DNA from 3 places in the Rhizobium lentis genome. Region 2 is predicted to be linked to each of the others. Evidence: predicted binding sites of a transcription regulator. Region 2 holds the regulator's gene; each other region holds the start of a gene.
The links. Region 2 encodes PhoB, which activates phosphate uptake and scavenging genes when phosphate is short. Its sites were predicted from a motif close to TGTCATNNANCTGTCAT; they were not measured.
Positions count from the first base shown of each region.

Region 1: the regulator PhoB is predicted to act here: its motif matches at 2,732-2,748, upstream of J0663_RS01850 (BtaA family protein).
Region 3: the regulator PhoB is predicted to act here: its motif matches at 2,592-2,608, upstream of olsB (l-ornithine N(alpha)-acyltransferase).

Region 1 is NZ_CP071454.1:362,278-367,679, forward strand. It holds gene J0663_RS01840 (lytic transglycosylase domain-containing protein) at 174-1,121, shown strand; gene J0663_RS01845 (serine hydrolase domain-containing protein) at 1,159-2,580, opposite strand; gene J0663_RS01850 (BtaA family protein) at 2,793-4,037, shown strand; gene J0663_RS01855 (class I SAM-dependent methyltransferase) at 4,034-4,708, shown strand; gene J0663_RS01860 (glycoside hydrolase family 25 protein) at 4,837-5,402, shown strand, end outside.
Region 2 is NZ_CP071454.1:2,353,091-2,358,492, forward strand. It holds gene pstA (phosphate ABC transporter permease PstA) at 1-370, shown strand, start outside; gene pstB (phosphate ABC transporter ATP-binding protein PstB) at 386-1,201, shown strand; gene phoU (phosphate signaling complex protein PhoU) at 1,246-1,959, shown strand; gene phoB (phosphate regulon transcriptional regulator PhoB) at 2,093-2,776, shown strand; gene J0663_RS11330 (GcrA family cell cycle regulator) at 3,189-3,722, opposite strand; gene J0663_RS11335 (aspartate aminotransferase family protein) at 4,147-5,346, shown strand; gene argF (ornithine carbamoyltransferase) at 5,385-5,402, shown strand, end outside.
Region 3 is NZ_CP071454.1:2,231,049-2,236,450, forward strand. It holds gene J0663_RS10725 (NADP-dependent malic enzyme) at 1-1,533, shown strand, start outside; gene olsB (l-ornithine N(alpha)-acyltransferase) at 1,666-2,544, opposite strand; gene J0663_RS10735 (PAS domain-containing hybrid sensor histidine kinase/response regulator) at 2,653-4,905, opposite strand; gene lspA (signal peptidase II) at 4,961-5,402, opposite strand, start outside.

The sequences.
Region 1 (5,402 bases), 2.0 Mb from region 2:
TACGACGCGCGCCGGCGGTCGCCAACAGAATGCTGCAATCTTACCGGGAAAGGCTCTAAAATATTCCGTGGTTGCCGGAATGCCACGAATAGGTTAATGGGGTCGTCAGGTTTAAGCTTTTTAGTAACTTTTATAACGCTGCCGGGGCGGCGCGATTTCACGAAAGTGACGGAATGGTAGCGATCGGATTGTCCGGCCTGAAACGCAGTCTTGTCGTTTCTATGGTGCTCTGCTGCGGCGTGATCACCGGCTGCACGAGCGTCGAATACACCTCTCAGGCCGAACTTACAGCTGTGCAGACCGTGGTGCCGACACCTAAGCCCGGTGAAGACGCCACACTCGCCGCGATCCAGACCGCAGACGGCGCGGCCGGCCAGGCAATCGCAGGCGCGGTCCTTCCCCAGGCGCAGACAGCCCCGTCGCTCACCGCAACGGCGATGCCGGCGGTAACCGCATCCCAGCCCGCCGATCTTATCATGCAGCCAGGCATCCAGCCGGCAGCCTATGCGCAGATCCCGCTGACGCCCGAAATGACGGCGATCCAGTCCGTCGTGCCGACGCCGCGCCCGGGTACGCCGGCACAGCCGGCGACGCAGCTTGCCTTTGCCGCCACACCGCAGAACAGCGCGCTTGCAGCGCTTGCCGCAGTCGACACCACGCCACGCTCCATGGATTACGGCTTCGACGAATCCGGGCCGGTCGATCCGCCGACCGCTCCCCCGATGTTCAGCGACGACGACAGGGACGACGCGCCGACCGTCGAGAAGAGCTTCGTCACCAAACTCATCCAGAAATATTCGAAGATTTACGCTATTCCCGAGACGCTGCTGCACCGCGTCGTCCATCGCGAAAGCCGCTACAATCCGAAGGCCTACAACAAGCGGGGCTATTTCGGCCTCATGCAGATCAAGTACAATACGGCCAAATCGATGGGCTATGACGGTGCGCCGGGCGGCCTGTTCGATGCCGAGACCAACATCAAATATGCCGCGAAATATCTGCGCGGCGCCTGGCTCGTCTCCGACAACAAGGAAGACGATGCCGTCCGCCTCTATGCGCGCGGTTATTACTACGACGCCAAGCGCAAGGGCATGAACGACATCGCCCAAGGCAATTACTGACACCGACGATTGAAGGCTTAGACGCGCAAGCGCCTGTCTATGGCTGCGCTTGCGTCGGTTGCTGCGATCCGGCCTGCTGTTGCGGCGCACCCGATTGCGGCGACGCCGCCAGGATCGCCCTGAGAAGCGTCTGCGGTTGATAGCCGAGCCAGCCGGGTGTCAGGCCGAGCCGGACGACGATCAGCTTGGCGGACGGTACGATCGCCATGCTCTGCCCGTCATGCCCCGTCAGCCAGAACGTATCCTCCGGCAGCCCGAACGCGGCGTTTGAGCCACCGGGCGCGAGCCAAGCCTGGCCTTGCGTATACCGGCCGTTCGACGCCGCCGTCGGCGTGCGCATGGCGCCGACGAAACCCTCCGGCAACAGCCGCTGACCGTTCCACACGCCGTCCTGCAGTAGGAACTGTCCGAAGCGCGCCCAATCATGCGCCGTCGCGTAGAGATAAGAGCTTCCGGCAAAGGTGCCGCGCGCGTCGAGTTCGAAAACGGCGCTCGTCATTCCGAGCGGGGAGAAGAGCGCATCGTGCGGATAGGAAAAGGCCGCCTGCGCATTGCCGATCCTGTCCATCCAGATGCGCGACAAGAGCACCGCCGTGCCGCTCGAATAGCGGAAGCGCTGACCCGGCGCCGCCTCCATCGGCGCATTGGCCGGCAGCGACACCATGTCGGGGTCGAGATAGAGCATACGCGTCACATCGGCGACGTTGCCATAGTCCTCGTTGAAGGCAAGGCCGCTCTCCATGCCGAGCAAGTCGGAAACCTTGATGCCGCCGCGCCGATCGTTCTTCCACTGCGCCAGCAGATGATCATCGTCGAAGGAAATCTTGCCGTCGAGCATCAGCCGGCCGACGATGGCCGCATTCACGGTCTTCGTCATCGACCAGCCGATCAGCGGCGTCTTCGCGGAAAATCCGGGACCGTAGGCCTCGGCGACGATACGGCCATCGCGCACCACCACGATCGCTCGCATGACCAGGCCGGCAAGCCCTGTATCGTTAAGCACCGCGGCGATCCTTTCGTCCCGATCGCCGACGCTCTCGCCTTCCGGCCACGGCGCTGCGTTCGCCTCCATTTTGCCGGGCGCATCGAAAGGCACGGCATCCGCCGCCGCCTCGAAATTGCCGTCAGGCACGCTCGTGCAGCCGAATGCGCCACGATAGAGCGCATAACTCGAAGCAAACAGCCCCATGAAGCGCGCGGTCACGCGGTTGTTGTCGCGGTCGACGCTGACGCGGACGAGCCGCAGCAGCGGATTTCCTGGCGCCTGGACGTCGTTTTCAAGCACCTCGTCGGCGTTCCGGCCGGCGATGAAGACATTGGAGCAGACGATCTTGGCGGCATAGCCATCGCCGACGCGGAGCAGTTCCGGCGGCCAAACGAAAAGCCAGCCCGCGGCGGCGGTGATGACGAGAACGAGCAGGAGAGCAAGCGCCTTCAGAACACGCAGGACAAATCGCATGGCATTCCTCCAATGCCGGGAGAGAAGCAGGAATCGCGCGCGCCCGAAAGGGGCCGCGGCAAAGAAGGCTGCCGATTGCGATCACTTTCCGAGGAGGATGGCCGGTCGCTTTCCCGAGATCGCAATCTCCCGCAACAGCACCCACAGCCCGCGTCATCAAACTGTAGCAGTGGCGCGCTACACGCCCTGAACGCTAAAAAGGTGACAGACTCATGTCAGAATTTGCACCGGATGCCGGCTTCCGCAAGAACCGGAAACTCAAGGACGCCCTTCTCCGCCACAAGGCGTTTTCGAAGGATGGCTTTTCCGAGCGTCTCTTCGGCCTTCTCTTCTCCGGCCTCGTCTATCCGCAGATCTGGGAAGATCCGGATCTCGACATGCAGGCGATGGAGCTGAAGCCCAACCATCGCATCGTCACCATCGGCTCCGGCGGCTGCAACATGCTCGCCTATCTCTCCAAGGCGCCGGCCTCGATCGACGTCGTCGACCTCAACCCGCACCATATCGCGCTGAATCGCCTGAAGCTCGCCGCGTTCAAGCATCTTCCCGGCCATGCCGATCTCGTCCGCTTCCTCGCGATGCCGAACGAGAAATCGAATAGCCGCGCCTACGACCAGCATCTCGCCACCAAGCTCGACGAGGCGACACGCAGTTACTGGAACGGCCGCAAGTTCGGTCGCCGCCGCGTCACCGTCTTCGATCGCAATATCTATGAAACCGGCCTGCTCGGCCGCTTCATCGGCGCAGCCCATCTTCTTGCCCGCCTGCACGGCGTCAAGCTGCGCGAGATGACCAAGACCCGCTCGATCCGCGAGCAGCGCCAGTTCTTCGACGAGCAGATCGCACCGCTCTTCGAAAAGCCGGTCGTACGCTGGATCACCGGCCGCAAAAGCTCACTCTTCGGTCTCGGAATTCCGCCGCAGCAATATGACGAGCTCGCAAGCCTTGCCGCCGATCATTCCATCGCGCCCGTTCTCAAGCACCGCCTGGAAAAACTCGCCTGTCATTTCCCGATGCGCGACAACTATTTCGCTTGGCAGGCCTTCGGCCGCCGCTACGGCACCGAAGGGGAAGGCCCGCTGCCGACCTATCTGAAATCCGAGCACTACGAGGTGATCCGCGCCAATGTGGACCGCGTCAACGTCCACCATGCAAGCTTCACCGAGCTTCTGGCCCGCGAACCGGCCGCCTCGCGTGACCGCTATATCTTGCTCGACGCGCAGGACTGGATGACCGACGCGCAGCTGAACGACGTCTGGCGGGAAATCACCCGCACGGCGCGCGACGGAGCCCGGGTGATCTTCCGCACCGCCGCCGAAAAGAGCATTATTGAAGGCCGCCTGTCATCCTCGATCCGCGACCAGTGGGAGTATTTCGAGGAGAAGTCGCGCGAGCTGACGGCGCTCGATCGTTCGGCGATCTACGGCGGTTTCCACATTTACGGGAAGAAGGCGTGAGCAAGGTCGGCACTGAGACGGCAGGAAAGAGCGATCAACATGCCAGCCTGATGGATGGCATGTACCGCTACCAGCGCCACATCTACGACCTCACCCGCAAATATTACCTTCTTGGCCGGGACAGCTCGATCCGCAATCTCGACGTACCCGAGAACGGCACCCTGCTCGAAGTCGGCTGCGGCACCGGGCGGAACCTGGCCTTCGCCCATCGACATTTCCCGACCGCCAAGCTGTTCGGCCTCGATATATCCCAGGAAATGCTGATTTCGGCGCGCAAGACCTTCGCCACCAAGGCGACGATTCCGGAGTTCCGCGTCGCCGACGCCACGGCATTTACGCCGCGCGAATTCGGCGTCAGCGGCTTCGACCGCATCCTGATATCCTATGCTCTGTCGATGATCCCCGACTGGGAGCGCGCCGTCGACGCATCGATCGCTGCGCTCAATCCCGACGGCCAGTTGCATATCGTCGATTTCGGCCAGCAGGAAGGCCTGCCGCGCTGGTTCCGGCGCATGCTGCAGGCCTGGCTCGCGAAATTCCATGTCACCCCGCGCGCCGATCTGCGGGAGGTTTTGGAAGCGCAGGCTGAGGAACACAATGCCCGATTGTCCTTCGAAACAGTCGGCGGCGGTTACGCCTGGCAAGCGGCCATTATCAGCAGGCGCTCATAATTCGCTTGAAACTAACCGATTTTTCACGTTGATATGGTGAAAAGAGGGTTATTCCCTCTGCGGGACTCGTCTTTTTCGAAGGCCAGGCTGTGGGGCAAAGAAATCACTCGGTTCACGACGGGATACCCATGCGCCGGCTTTTGTTTTGCGTTGTGCCCCTGGCCATCCTCCTGGCAGGCTGCTCCTCTTCCGGCCAAGACTATCTCGAAACCGCTTCGATAAAGCCAAAAACGCGCTTCAAAGACACCGACCCGCAGGATTTCGGCGCAAAGCATCCGCAACAGAACCCGGTGCACGGCATCGACATCTCCAAGTGGCAGGGCGATATCGACTGGGCCACGGTGAAGAAATCCGGCGTCGCCTTCGCCTTCATCAAGGCGACGGAAGGCAAGGACAGGGTCGACCCCCGATTCGACGAATACTGGCGCGAGGCCGGTGCCGCAGGCATCCCGCACGCCCCCTATCATTTCTATTATTTCTGTTCCTCGGCCGACCAGCAGGCCGACTGGTTCATCCGCAACGTGCCGAAGGATGCGATGCGCCTGCCGCCGGTGCTTGATGTCGAATGGAACGCCGAATCGAAGACCTGTCGCTACCGTCCCGATCCGGAAACGGTGCGCGCCGAGATGCAGCGTTTCATGGACCGACTGGAGGCATATTATGGCAAACGGCCGATCATCTACACTTCGGTCGA
Region 2 (5,402 bases):
CGCCGTGCCGCCCTCGATCCGCGCCGCCGCCTTGGGCCTCGGCGCCTCGAAGATGCAGATGGTGTTCCACCATGTCCTGCCGCTTGCCATGCCCGGCATTCTCACCGGCACCATCATCGGCCTGGCGCATGCGCTCGGCGAGACCGCGCCGCTGCTCCTGATCGGCATGGTCGCCTTCGTCGCCAATGCGCCCACGACGCCGCTCGAGCCCTCGACGGCCCTGCCGGTGCAGGTCTATATGTGGGCGAACGAGGCCGAACGCGCCTTCGTTGAGCGTACTTCGGGTGCCATCATCGTCCTGCTCCTGTTCCTGGTCGCCATGAACATGGGTGCCATTCTCTTGCGTCGTCGCTTCGAGCGCCGCTGGTAAACGGAGTTAAACATCATGAACATGTTGACGGAAGCTGCAGTTGAAAAGGCGCTGGATCAGAAGATGAGCAACGTCCCGTATAAGATGATCGGACAGGATGTCTCGGTTTACTACGGCGAAAAGCGGGCGCTTTTCGACGTGAACCTGAACATTCGCGAAAACACCGTAACCGCCCTGATCGGCCCGTCGGGCTGCGGCAAGTCGACCTTCCTGCGGAGCCTCAACCGCATGAACGACACGATCGAGGGGTGCCGCGTCACCGGCAAGATCACGCTTGATAGCGACGATATCTATGATCCGGATATCGACGTCGTCGAACTACGCGCCCGCGTCGGCATGGTGTTCCAGAAGCCGAACCCGTTCCCGAAGTCGATCTATGAAAACGTCTCTTATGGCCCGCGCATTCATGGCCTAGCCAAGTCGAAGGCCGACCTCGACCAGATCGTCGAGACCAGCCTGCAGCGCGCCGGCCTTTGGAATGAGGTCAAGGATCGCGTCCATGAATCCGGTACCGGCCTCTCCGGCGGTCAGCAACAGCGCTTGTGCATTGCCCGCGCCGTCGCCGTCAGCCCTGAGGTTATCCTGATGGACGAACCCTGCTCGGCGCTTGACCCGATCGCCACCGCCAAGGTCGAGGAGCTCATCCACGAGCTGCGCGAGAACTACACGATCGTCATCGTCACGCACTCGATGCAGCAGGCCGCGCGCGTTTCGCAGCGCACCGCCATGTTCCACCTCGGCAATCTCGTCGAGGAGAACGACACCGACAAGATGTTCACCAATCCGGATGATCCGCGTACCCAGGACTACATCATGGGTCGCTTCGGCTGATTGCGGCCATCCGAAGCCTTCCCCTTATTCGAGGACAAAGCCCCATGGCATCGACACATATTTATTCTGCCTATGATGATGATCTGAAGTTCCTCTCCAGGCGGATTTCCGAAATGGGCGGCCTGGCCGAACAGATGGTCGCCGAATCCGTCCGTGCGCTGGTCAATGGCGATACCGCGCTGGCGCAGAAGGTCATCTCCGACGACGTGATCCTCGATCACACCGAGCGCGAAATCGGCGACAAGGCGATCGTCACCATCGCCCGCCGGCAGCCGATGGCCTCGGACCTGCGCGAGATCATGGGTTCGATCCGCATCGCCGCCGATCTCGAACGCGTCGGCGACCTCGGCAAGAATACCGCCAAGCGCGTTATCGCCGTCCAGAGCACCGGCGTTCCACGCAAGCTCGCCCGCGGCCTCGAGCATCTCTCCGAGCTGGCGCTCGTCCAGCTCAAGGAAGTGCTCGACGTCTATACGACACGGGCCGCCGACAAGGCGACCGCTATCCGCGAGCGCGACAACGAAATCGACGCGATGTACACCTCGCTGTTCCGCGAACTCCTGACCTATATGATGGAAGATCCGCGCAACATCACGAGCTGCACGCATCTGCTCTTCTGCGCCAAGAACATCGAGCGCATCGGCGACCATGCCACCAACATCGCCGAGACGATCTATTACATGGCGACGGGCGCGCAGCCGGAAGGCGATCGCCCGAAGGATGACAGCGCCAACACCGTCGGCGCCGCGACGGAATAATCTTCCGATCAATCGATTGCGTGCGCGCCCGTTCGGGGCGCGCAAAGAGGTCGCAGCCAATTTCTGAATTTGCGCAGGACGCCTGTTTAAATCGCCCCCGGTTTAAGGCTCGTGTGCGAGGAGACGGACACGCATGATCCCGAGAGTCGCAGTTGTTGAAGACGAGGAAGCGCTCAGCGTACTTCTTCGCTATAATCTTGAAGCCGAAGGCTTCGAAGTCGATACCATTCTGCGTGGCGACGAGGCCGAAATCAGGCTGCAGGAACGCACGCCCGACCTTCTCATCCTGGATTGGATGCTGCCCGGCGTCTCCGGCATCGAACTCTGCCGGCGCCTGCGCATGCGGCCGGAAACCGAGCGGCTGCCGATCATCATGCTGACGGCGCGCGGCGAGGAGAGCGAGCGCGTCCGCGGCCTGTCGACCGGCGCCGACGATTACGTCGTCAAACCCTTCTCGACTCCCGAACTCGTCGCCCGCGTCAAGGCGATGCTGCGCCGTGCACGCCCCGAGGTGCTGTCCTCGGTGCTGAAGTGCGGCGATATCGAGCTCGACCGCGAAACCCATCGCGTCCATCGCAAGAGCCGCGAAGTCCGCCTCGGCCCGACCGAATTCCGCCTCTTGGAATTCCTGATGTCGTCGCCGGGCCGGGTCTTCTCCCGCTCACAGCTGCTCGATGGCGTCTGGGGCCACGATATCTATGTCGACGAACGCACCGTCGACGTCCATGTCGGCCGCCTGCGCAAGGCGCTGAACTTCTCCAACATGCAGGACGTCATCCGCACCGTCCGTGGCGCCGGTTATTCGATGGAAGCTTGAGCTCCCGAACACGGACGGGGTGAGGGGACGTGCCCCATGAGAGGTTGGTGGGGAACGGAAAGAGTGCGGCAAATCTCTTCTCCCCTCGGGGAGAAGGTGCCGGCAGGCGGATGAGGGGGCCACACGGCACACCCTCCCGTCATCACCTATCCCATCACGTCAACGGCAAGCGCCCAACACGACCGAAGTTCACATGGCATTGTTGGGAAGGACCGGCTTCGCCGGCCCCTCATCCGCCCTACGGGCACCTTCTCCCCGCAGGGGAGAAGAGGGAATCGAGACGTTGCGGCATGTAAGCGGGGGCCGAAGGACGGGTCGAGACCGGTGGTCGACGCTGAATGAGCGGCGCTATTGGCGCGAACCAATAAAAAACGGGCCGCTCGGCCCGTTTTTCATGTCCGGCGATCGCCCCTCAGCTCACCCGAGCGGCCGCCCGGCGGCGTTCGTTGACCGGCTGGTAGGCAAGCTTCTGGTGATAGCTGCAATAGGGCGAATTGTCCGGGGATTCGCAGCCGCAGAAGTGGAAGTCGTCCTTGAGCGGATCGCCGACCGGCCACTTGCAGGTGCGTTCGGTCAGCTCCGTCAGGCCGAGGCGGCGGGAAATCGGCACGACCACGTTGCCGGCCGGCACATAGTCCATTTCCTCGACGCCATCGACCTCGATCTCTTCCTTCAGCATCGTTGCGCCCTGCTGGCGGGTCACGGTGCGGGTGGTGATCCGGGAGGCGTAGTTCGGCGCCCGTGGCGCTGATGTCTGGCGCTTCGGTGTGCGCGCCGCGGTGGTCGTGCCGCCGGCCTTGGCACGGCCCGGAAGGCTCAGCCTGTGCACCTTGCCGATAACGGCATTTCTGCTGACCCCGCCAAGCTGCGCCGCGATCTGGCTGGCGCTCAGCCCTTCGGACCAAAGCTTCTTGAGTTTCTCGACCCGCTCGTCTGTCCAGTTCATGCCCTGTCTCCACCTTTTGCGTTGGTGATGGCAGAATCCCTCACCGTTGTCCCGGAAGCCTCCGAAACAAGAAACGCTTGATCAATTTTGGTGACTAGTTCCGCCGCATGCAGTCTAGTAATTGAACTTTAACCTAGTGTGAGGCTGACTCCGTGACAAGAGTCGCGGGAATCCGGATGAATCGAATTCCGAGTTTTCCCCAACTTGCTGCCCCTGCGTGTCATTTCTGCAATAATGCCTGTTGAAGGCGGGAAATGCCGCTGTACAAGCTTGCTGCATGCGCTAAGGGCGCAGTTTTGTTGACATTGCAGCGCGAAAAGGAAATAGTACCGCCTGCCGCCGAAAGGCGGCATTTTTGATTTTTCGGGCGCGGTTTTCTTAGCCGGAGTCCGTGCCTGACAACGCTGACCGGGAGACCCGCGCTATGGCTGAAGCCGCGCCGCTTTATGACACCTATTCTCGCGCCCCGTTGCGGTTCGAGCGAGGCGAGGGCGTGTGGCTGATCACCGAAGGCGGCGAGCGTTACCTCGATTTCGGCGCCGGCGTCGCCGTCACCTCCGTCGGCCACAGCCATCCGCATGTGGTTGCCGCGTTGAAGGAGCAGGCCGACAAGGTCTGGCACCTCTCCAACATCTATGAGATTCCTGGCCAGGAGCGCCTCGCCAAACGCCTGACGGACGCCACCTTCGCCGACAAGGTGTTCTTCACCAATTCGGGCGCCGAGGCGCTCGAATGCGCGATCAAGACGGCCCGCCGCTATCAGTATTCCAAGGGCCATCCCGAGCGTTTCCATATCATCACCTTCGAGGGCGCCTTCCACGGACGCACGCTCGCGACGATCGCCGCCGGCGGCCAGGAGAAATATCTCGAAGGTTTCGGTCCCAAGGCGCCGGGTTTCGATCAGGTGGCTTTCGGCGACATCGAAGCGGTGCGCGCCGCGATCACCGATGCCACGGCCGGCATTCTGATTGAGCCGGTGCAGGGCGAGGGCGGCGTGCGTCCGGCGACTCCAGACTTCATGAAGGCGCTTCGTCAGATCTGCGACGAAAAGGGCCTGCTGCTGATCCTCGACGAGGTCCAGACGGGCGTCGGTCGCACCGGCAAGCTCTTTGCCCATGAATGGTCCGGCATCACGCCTGACATCATGGCGGTTGCCAAGGGCATCGGCGGCGGCTTTCCGCTCGGCGCCTGCCTCGCAACGGCCGAAGCCGCCTCCGGCATGAAGGCCGGCACCCATGGTTCGACCTATGGCGGCAATCCGCTCGCCATGGCCGTCGGCAGCGCCGTGCTCGACGTCATTCTCGCCGATGGGTTCCTGCAGCAGGTGCGCGACGTCGCGCTCGTCCTCCGTCAGGGGCTGGCATCGCTCAAGGATCGTTATCCCGATGTGATCGAAGATATCAGAGGCGAGGGGCTGCTGCTCGGCGTCAAGGCGGCCGTTCCCTCGGCCGAACTGCTGCAGGCGATACGCGCCGCGCATCTGCTCGGCGTGCCGGCCGGCGACAACGTCATCCGCCTTCTTCCGCCGCTCGTCGTCACCGCCGAGGAAGCCCGCGAGGGGCTCGTACGTCTCGAGCGCGCCGCCGAGAGCGTCCGCGTCGCCAAGATCAAGAAGACGGCTTGAAAGGGATTGCCGCCTTCGGGCGCGCGACAGGTAAGAACATGGCTCCTAAACATTTC
Region 3 (5,402 bases), 120 kb from region 2:
GCGGCAAAGACCGACGCGCGCGCGCTGGAAGAGGCGATGAACGGTGCGGATGTCATCTTCGGCCTGTCGCAGAAAGGCGCCTTCTCAGCCGACATGATCCGCTCGATGGCCGACCGGCCGATCATCTTTGCCATGGCCAATCCCGATCCCGAAATCACGCCGGAGGAGGTCGCCCGCATCCGCGACGACGCCATCATGGCAACGGGCCGTTCCGATTATCCGAACCAGGTCAACAACGTCCTCGGCTTTCCCTATATCTTCCGCGGCGCCCTCGATGTGCGTGCCTCCACCATTAACGACGCGATGAAGATCGCCGCCGTCAAGGCGCTGGCGAATCTCGCCCGCGAGGATGTGCCCGACGACGTAGTCGCCGCCTACCAGGGCAACCGGCCGCGTTTCGGTGCGCAATATATCATTCCGGTTCCCTTCGATCCGCGCCTGATCTCGGCAATCCCGGTCGCCGTTGCAGAAGCTGCGATCGAAAGCGGTGTCGCCCGCAAGGTGATCACCGACATGGCCGGTTATGCCCGCGAGCTTTCGGCGCGTCGCGATCCGATCGCCTCGACGCTCGCCAGCCTCTACGAGCGCGTGCGCCGGCGCCCGAAGCGGATCGTCTTTGCCGAGGCCGAGGAAGAACAGGTCCTGCGCGCCGCACTTTCCTACGCCAACCAGCAGCTCGGCACCGCCATCCTGCTCGGCCGCGAAGACCTGATCCGGGCGACGGCCGAACGTGCCGGCATCGATCTCAACCGGCCCGGCCTCGAAATCGTCAACGCCCGCATCTCTACCCGCGTCGAGGCCTATATCGACTATCTCTATGCCCGGCTGCAGCGGCACGGTTATCTCCACCGCGACGCGCAGCGGCTGATCCACAACGACCGCAACCACTTCGCCGCCACCATGGTGGCGCTCGGCGACGCCGACGGCATGGTGACGGGCATCACCCGCAACTATTCGACGGCGCTCGAGGATGTGCGCCGCTGCATCGACGCAAAGCCTGGCCACCGCGTCATCGGCGTGTCGCTGGCGCTCTGCCGCGGCCGCACGGTCTTCGTCGCCGATACGGCGGTGCACGATATGCCGACGGCCGAAGAGCTTGCCGATATCGCCGAGGAGGCCGCGGGTCTGGCGCGACGCATGGGCTATCAGCCGCGCGTCGCCCTGCTGGCCTATTCCACCTTCGGCCATCCCTCCGGCGAACGTTCCGAGCGGGTGCGCGAGGCGGTGAAGATCCTCGACCGGCGCCGCGTCGATTTCGAATATGACGGCGAGATGGCGGCCGACGTCGCGCTGAACCGCAAGGTGATGGAGCAATATCCGTTCTGCCGCCTCTCCGGTCCGGCCAATGTCCTCGTTATGCCGGCCTTCCACTCGGCCTCGATCTCGACCAAGATGCTGCAGGAACTCGGCGGCTCGACGGTAATCGGCCCGATCCTGGTCGGCTTCGACAAGCCGGTGCAGATCACCTCAATGGGCGCCAAGGACAGCGACATCGTCAACATGGCGGCAATCGCCGCCTATGGTGGTTCGTAAGAAGAGACTAGTGCGGGCTGCCGCCACCGAACGGAGTCGAGACAAATGTCTCGACCCGCCAGGTTCGGGTGAGGAGCAGCTATCGGTGCGAACCGGGCAGCGGTGCGACGAAGCGAGAACTATGAATTGCGATCAGCTCGCGAAGCGGCCGGCGTCGGCGCCGTAATAGTTCAGGTAGCGGTCGGAAATGCTGGAGATCGGCAGTACGATCAGCACGTCGGTCGTGTTGAAGGCATGATCGATGACCGCGCTGGAGCCGACCATCGCACCGAGGCGCAGATAACCCTTGATCAGCGGCGGCAGGGCCATCAGCGCCCGCTTCGGGTTGACCGCCTCGGCCGGCATCAGATCCATGTTGCGGGCGAGATGCGGCAGTGCGCCGACCGCCCATTCGTCCTTCGCCAGCACATTGTGATAGAGGAAGGACAGGGCCAGCGCATGGCTTTCGAGATAGACGCCGGGGAACGAAGCGCAGCCGAACATCGCGCTCATGCCGTACTTCAGCGCATAGGCCCAGTTGCCCTGCCACAGAAGCTCGACGGTGCGCTTGGTGCGGTACTCCGGCAGCACGCAGGAGCGGCCGAGTTCCATGAAGCGTTTGTCGGGATGCTTGGCGATGAGATCATCGATCTCGAATTCGGAAGCCGAGTAAAAACCGCCATTGGCCATCGCGACATCCTGGCGCAGCAGCCGGTAAGTGCCGACGATCTGGTCTTCCGGGTCGCCCTCGATCAATCGGTCGAGAACGAGAAGATGGTCGCAGAAGGCATCATAGGCGTCGACGTCGCGCTGGCGCCGCATGGCCTCCTGCGGCAGCTGCGCCTTCATCTCGTCGACGAAGACGCGGTAGCGTACGGCCTGGGCGGCATCGATCTCGCGTGCCGTGCGGGCAAGGCGGGTTTCCAGATTGCCGATCCGGCCGAGGATGTCGCCGTCCTTCTGCTCAGCAGCCGTCGACGGCCGTGCAGTCTCCGCGGTGACGTCACGATTCAGAATGTCGATGGAGGACATGGCGATTCTCCCGTTGCCGGCTTATCGACGCCATAAAACACTTCTGTACGACAGGAAAGTGACATATTGCATTTCCCGCTGCAACAACCCTTGCCGGTTCCACGCTCCTTACCGCGCCTCTGCCCGGCGGGCGGAAAGTGCTGCGACCGCCTGAACTTCGGTCAGCAGCCGCACCGGGTCGACCGGCTTTACCATGACGCGGTTGGCGCCGTTGAGCAAGACTTGGCGGCGTGATTCGTCGCTCTTGTCGGCGGTGAGCACGATCACCGGCACCGGGGCAAGATCGAGCCGCCTTTCGTGGCCGCGAAGCCGTCCCAGCATGTCGATGCCGTTGCCGCCGGGCATCGAAAGGTCGCTGATGATGATGTCGGGCCGGGCATCGACCTCGCCAAGGGCGCAATCGAGCAGCGTCTCGAAATCGTCGACATGGCGCACCTTGTGTCCGCCTTTTTCCAGGACGACGCGCACCAGCATCGCATTGATCGGGTCGTCCTCGCCGAGCAGAATGCTGAGCCCGCTCGCGGCGACCCGCGTCTCCGCCACCGAAAGCCCGAAGCCCGGCTGGTTGTCGTTCAGCGCGTCGCGCTTCTCCATGCCGCGCATGCGCCCGCGCAGCACATCGATCAGCGACTGTTCGCGCAGCGGCCGGATCAGCCAGGCATCGAACAGGTCGAGCGGATGGGCGCTGCGCTCTTCCGGGTTGACGAGGAGAACCTTGCGCAGGCCGAGGGCAGCGATTTCGGCGCGATCGGCAAGGTGGGCTGAAAATTCCGCCGACATGCGATGGTCGACGATGATATCGGTCGGGCGGCCGCCGCCGGTCGCCATGCCGAGCAGCCTTGCCCGTGCCGTTTCGCCGTCGCCGACGAGATGGCAGACGCCGCCGAGCGCGGTGATCGTTTCGGCGATGGCGGTGCGCGCAGCCCCGGCCGGCGCCAACAGCACGACGCTGTTGCCGGCAAGCAGCATGTTGCGCCGGTCGGGCCGCTCGGTGCCGAGTTCGACGGGGAAGCGGATGGTGAATGTGCTGCCCCGGCCCTTTTCGCTGGCAACCGTCAATGCGCCGCCGAATTCGCGCATGATACGGGCGGAGATGGCAAGGCCGAGCCCGGTGCCGGCGCTCTTGTCGGCAACGCTTCCGCCCTGCTCGAACTCGCCGAAAACGCGGGCCTGCTCCTCCGTCGTCATGCCGGGACCGCTATCGGCCACGGTGATCAGGAGGTCGCCGGCGTCAAGCGAGACGCGGATGAAGACGCCGCCGACCTGGGTGAACTTCACCGCGTTGCCGATGACGTTGAACAGAACCTGGCGCAGCCGCGCCGGATCGAAGCTCATATTCTCGGGCACATCGGATGATACGGTGGCGCCGATCTCGATGCCCTTTTCATGCGCCCGGTGGGCGAGCATCTCGACGACGCTTTCGAGAAGCTTGCGCAGCGATTCCGAGCGCGGATGAAGCTCGAAGCGGCCCACCTCGATGGTGGAGAAATCGAGCAGGTCCTCGACGAGCTGCGTCAGCGCGTGGCCGGATTGGCGGATGTTTGCCAGATAATTCTGCTGCTCCTGCGTCAGCCGCGTCTCCGCAATCAGGTGCGTCATGCCGAGGATGCCCGAAAGCGGCGTGCGCACTTCGTGGCTGACGGTGGCAAGCAGCCTGGATTTGGCGGCGCTGCTATATTCGGCCTTCTGGCGAGCCTCCTCGCGGCTCTGCGCGATCAGCCGTTCTTCGGTAACGTCGCGGGCGACGCTCTGCAGCAGCAGGCGGCCATTGGCCGGATCGCGGGTCACGACGTCGCGCCAGAGGAAGATGCGCTGCCCCTCCGGCGTCGAAATCTCCACATCGTAACAATGTGGGATCGGGCCGGGGCGGAAGGCCAGCCCGATCTCCTCGCAGGTGCGTCCTTCCGGACGCAGCCGGCCGGTGAGGCGGCGGAACGTATCGTTGGCGGAGATGATGCGCCGGTCCATGGTGCGGCTGACGGTGATGTCGCCGAGCACGTCGTGCACCTCGGCGAACAGCCTCGTGCCATCGTTCCACGCCGGCAGGGACGGGCGGCCAGGCCTGTTTGATCTCCGCCGACGGATCATCAGGACGGCATAACTGGCGATGACCGCAAGGCCGAGAACGACGAGCCCGCCTGAGAGCAGCAGCGGGTCGCCGGCATGGGCAAGCAGCATGAGCAACATTGCGGCAAGGAAGCCGGCGCCGCCCAGCCAGTAGAACAGCAGGCGCCGTGTCGGCGTCGGTGTCGCTGCGCGTGGTCGCGGGCAGGGCTGCCCCATCCGCTCCTGGAGCGGCTTGGCGGCGGATCCGCCGAAGGCGGCGGACAATCTTTCCTGCAACTGTCCCAGGTTCTGCATGGTATCCGGATAACATGAGGCTTATTCCGAATGCCTTCAGGAATTCGATAAGATTTTAGCGGCCGGCCTTTTTCGGCAGCAGCAGCTCCTCGAGTATGACGCAGCCGGCGCCGATCGTGATGAAACTGTCGGCGAGATTGAAGACCGCGAAAGACCAGCTTTCGGTGTAGAAGAGGATGTAGTCGATCACATGCCCGTAGGCAAAGCGGTCGACAAGATTGCCGATCGCCCCGGCAATGATCAGCGCATAGCCGAGATGGGCGAGCCAGCGGTCTTTTGCCGTGCGGTACCAGAGCCAGATGACGAAGGCGACGATGAGGAGCCGCATGCCGACGATGAACCAGCCGTCCATGCCCGACAGCATCGAAAAGGCGACGCCGAGATTATAGGTGCGGTAGAGCGCCAGCATCGGGAAGACGGGCACGGCTTCCTGCAGCGGCAGGTAATGATCGACGGCGATCTTGACGGCCTGGTCGATGAGAACGGCGGCGACGATG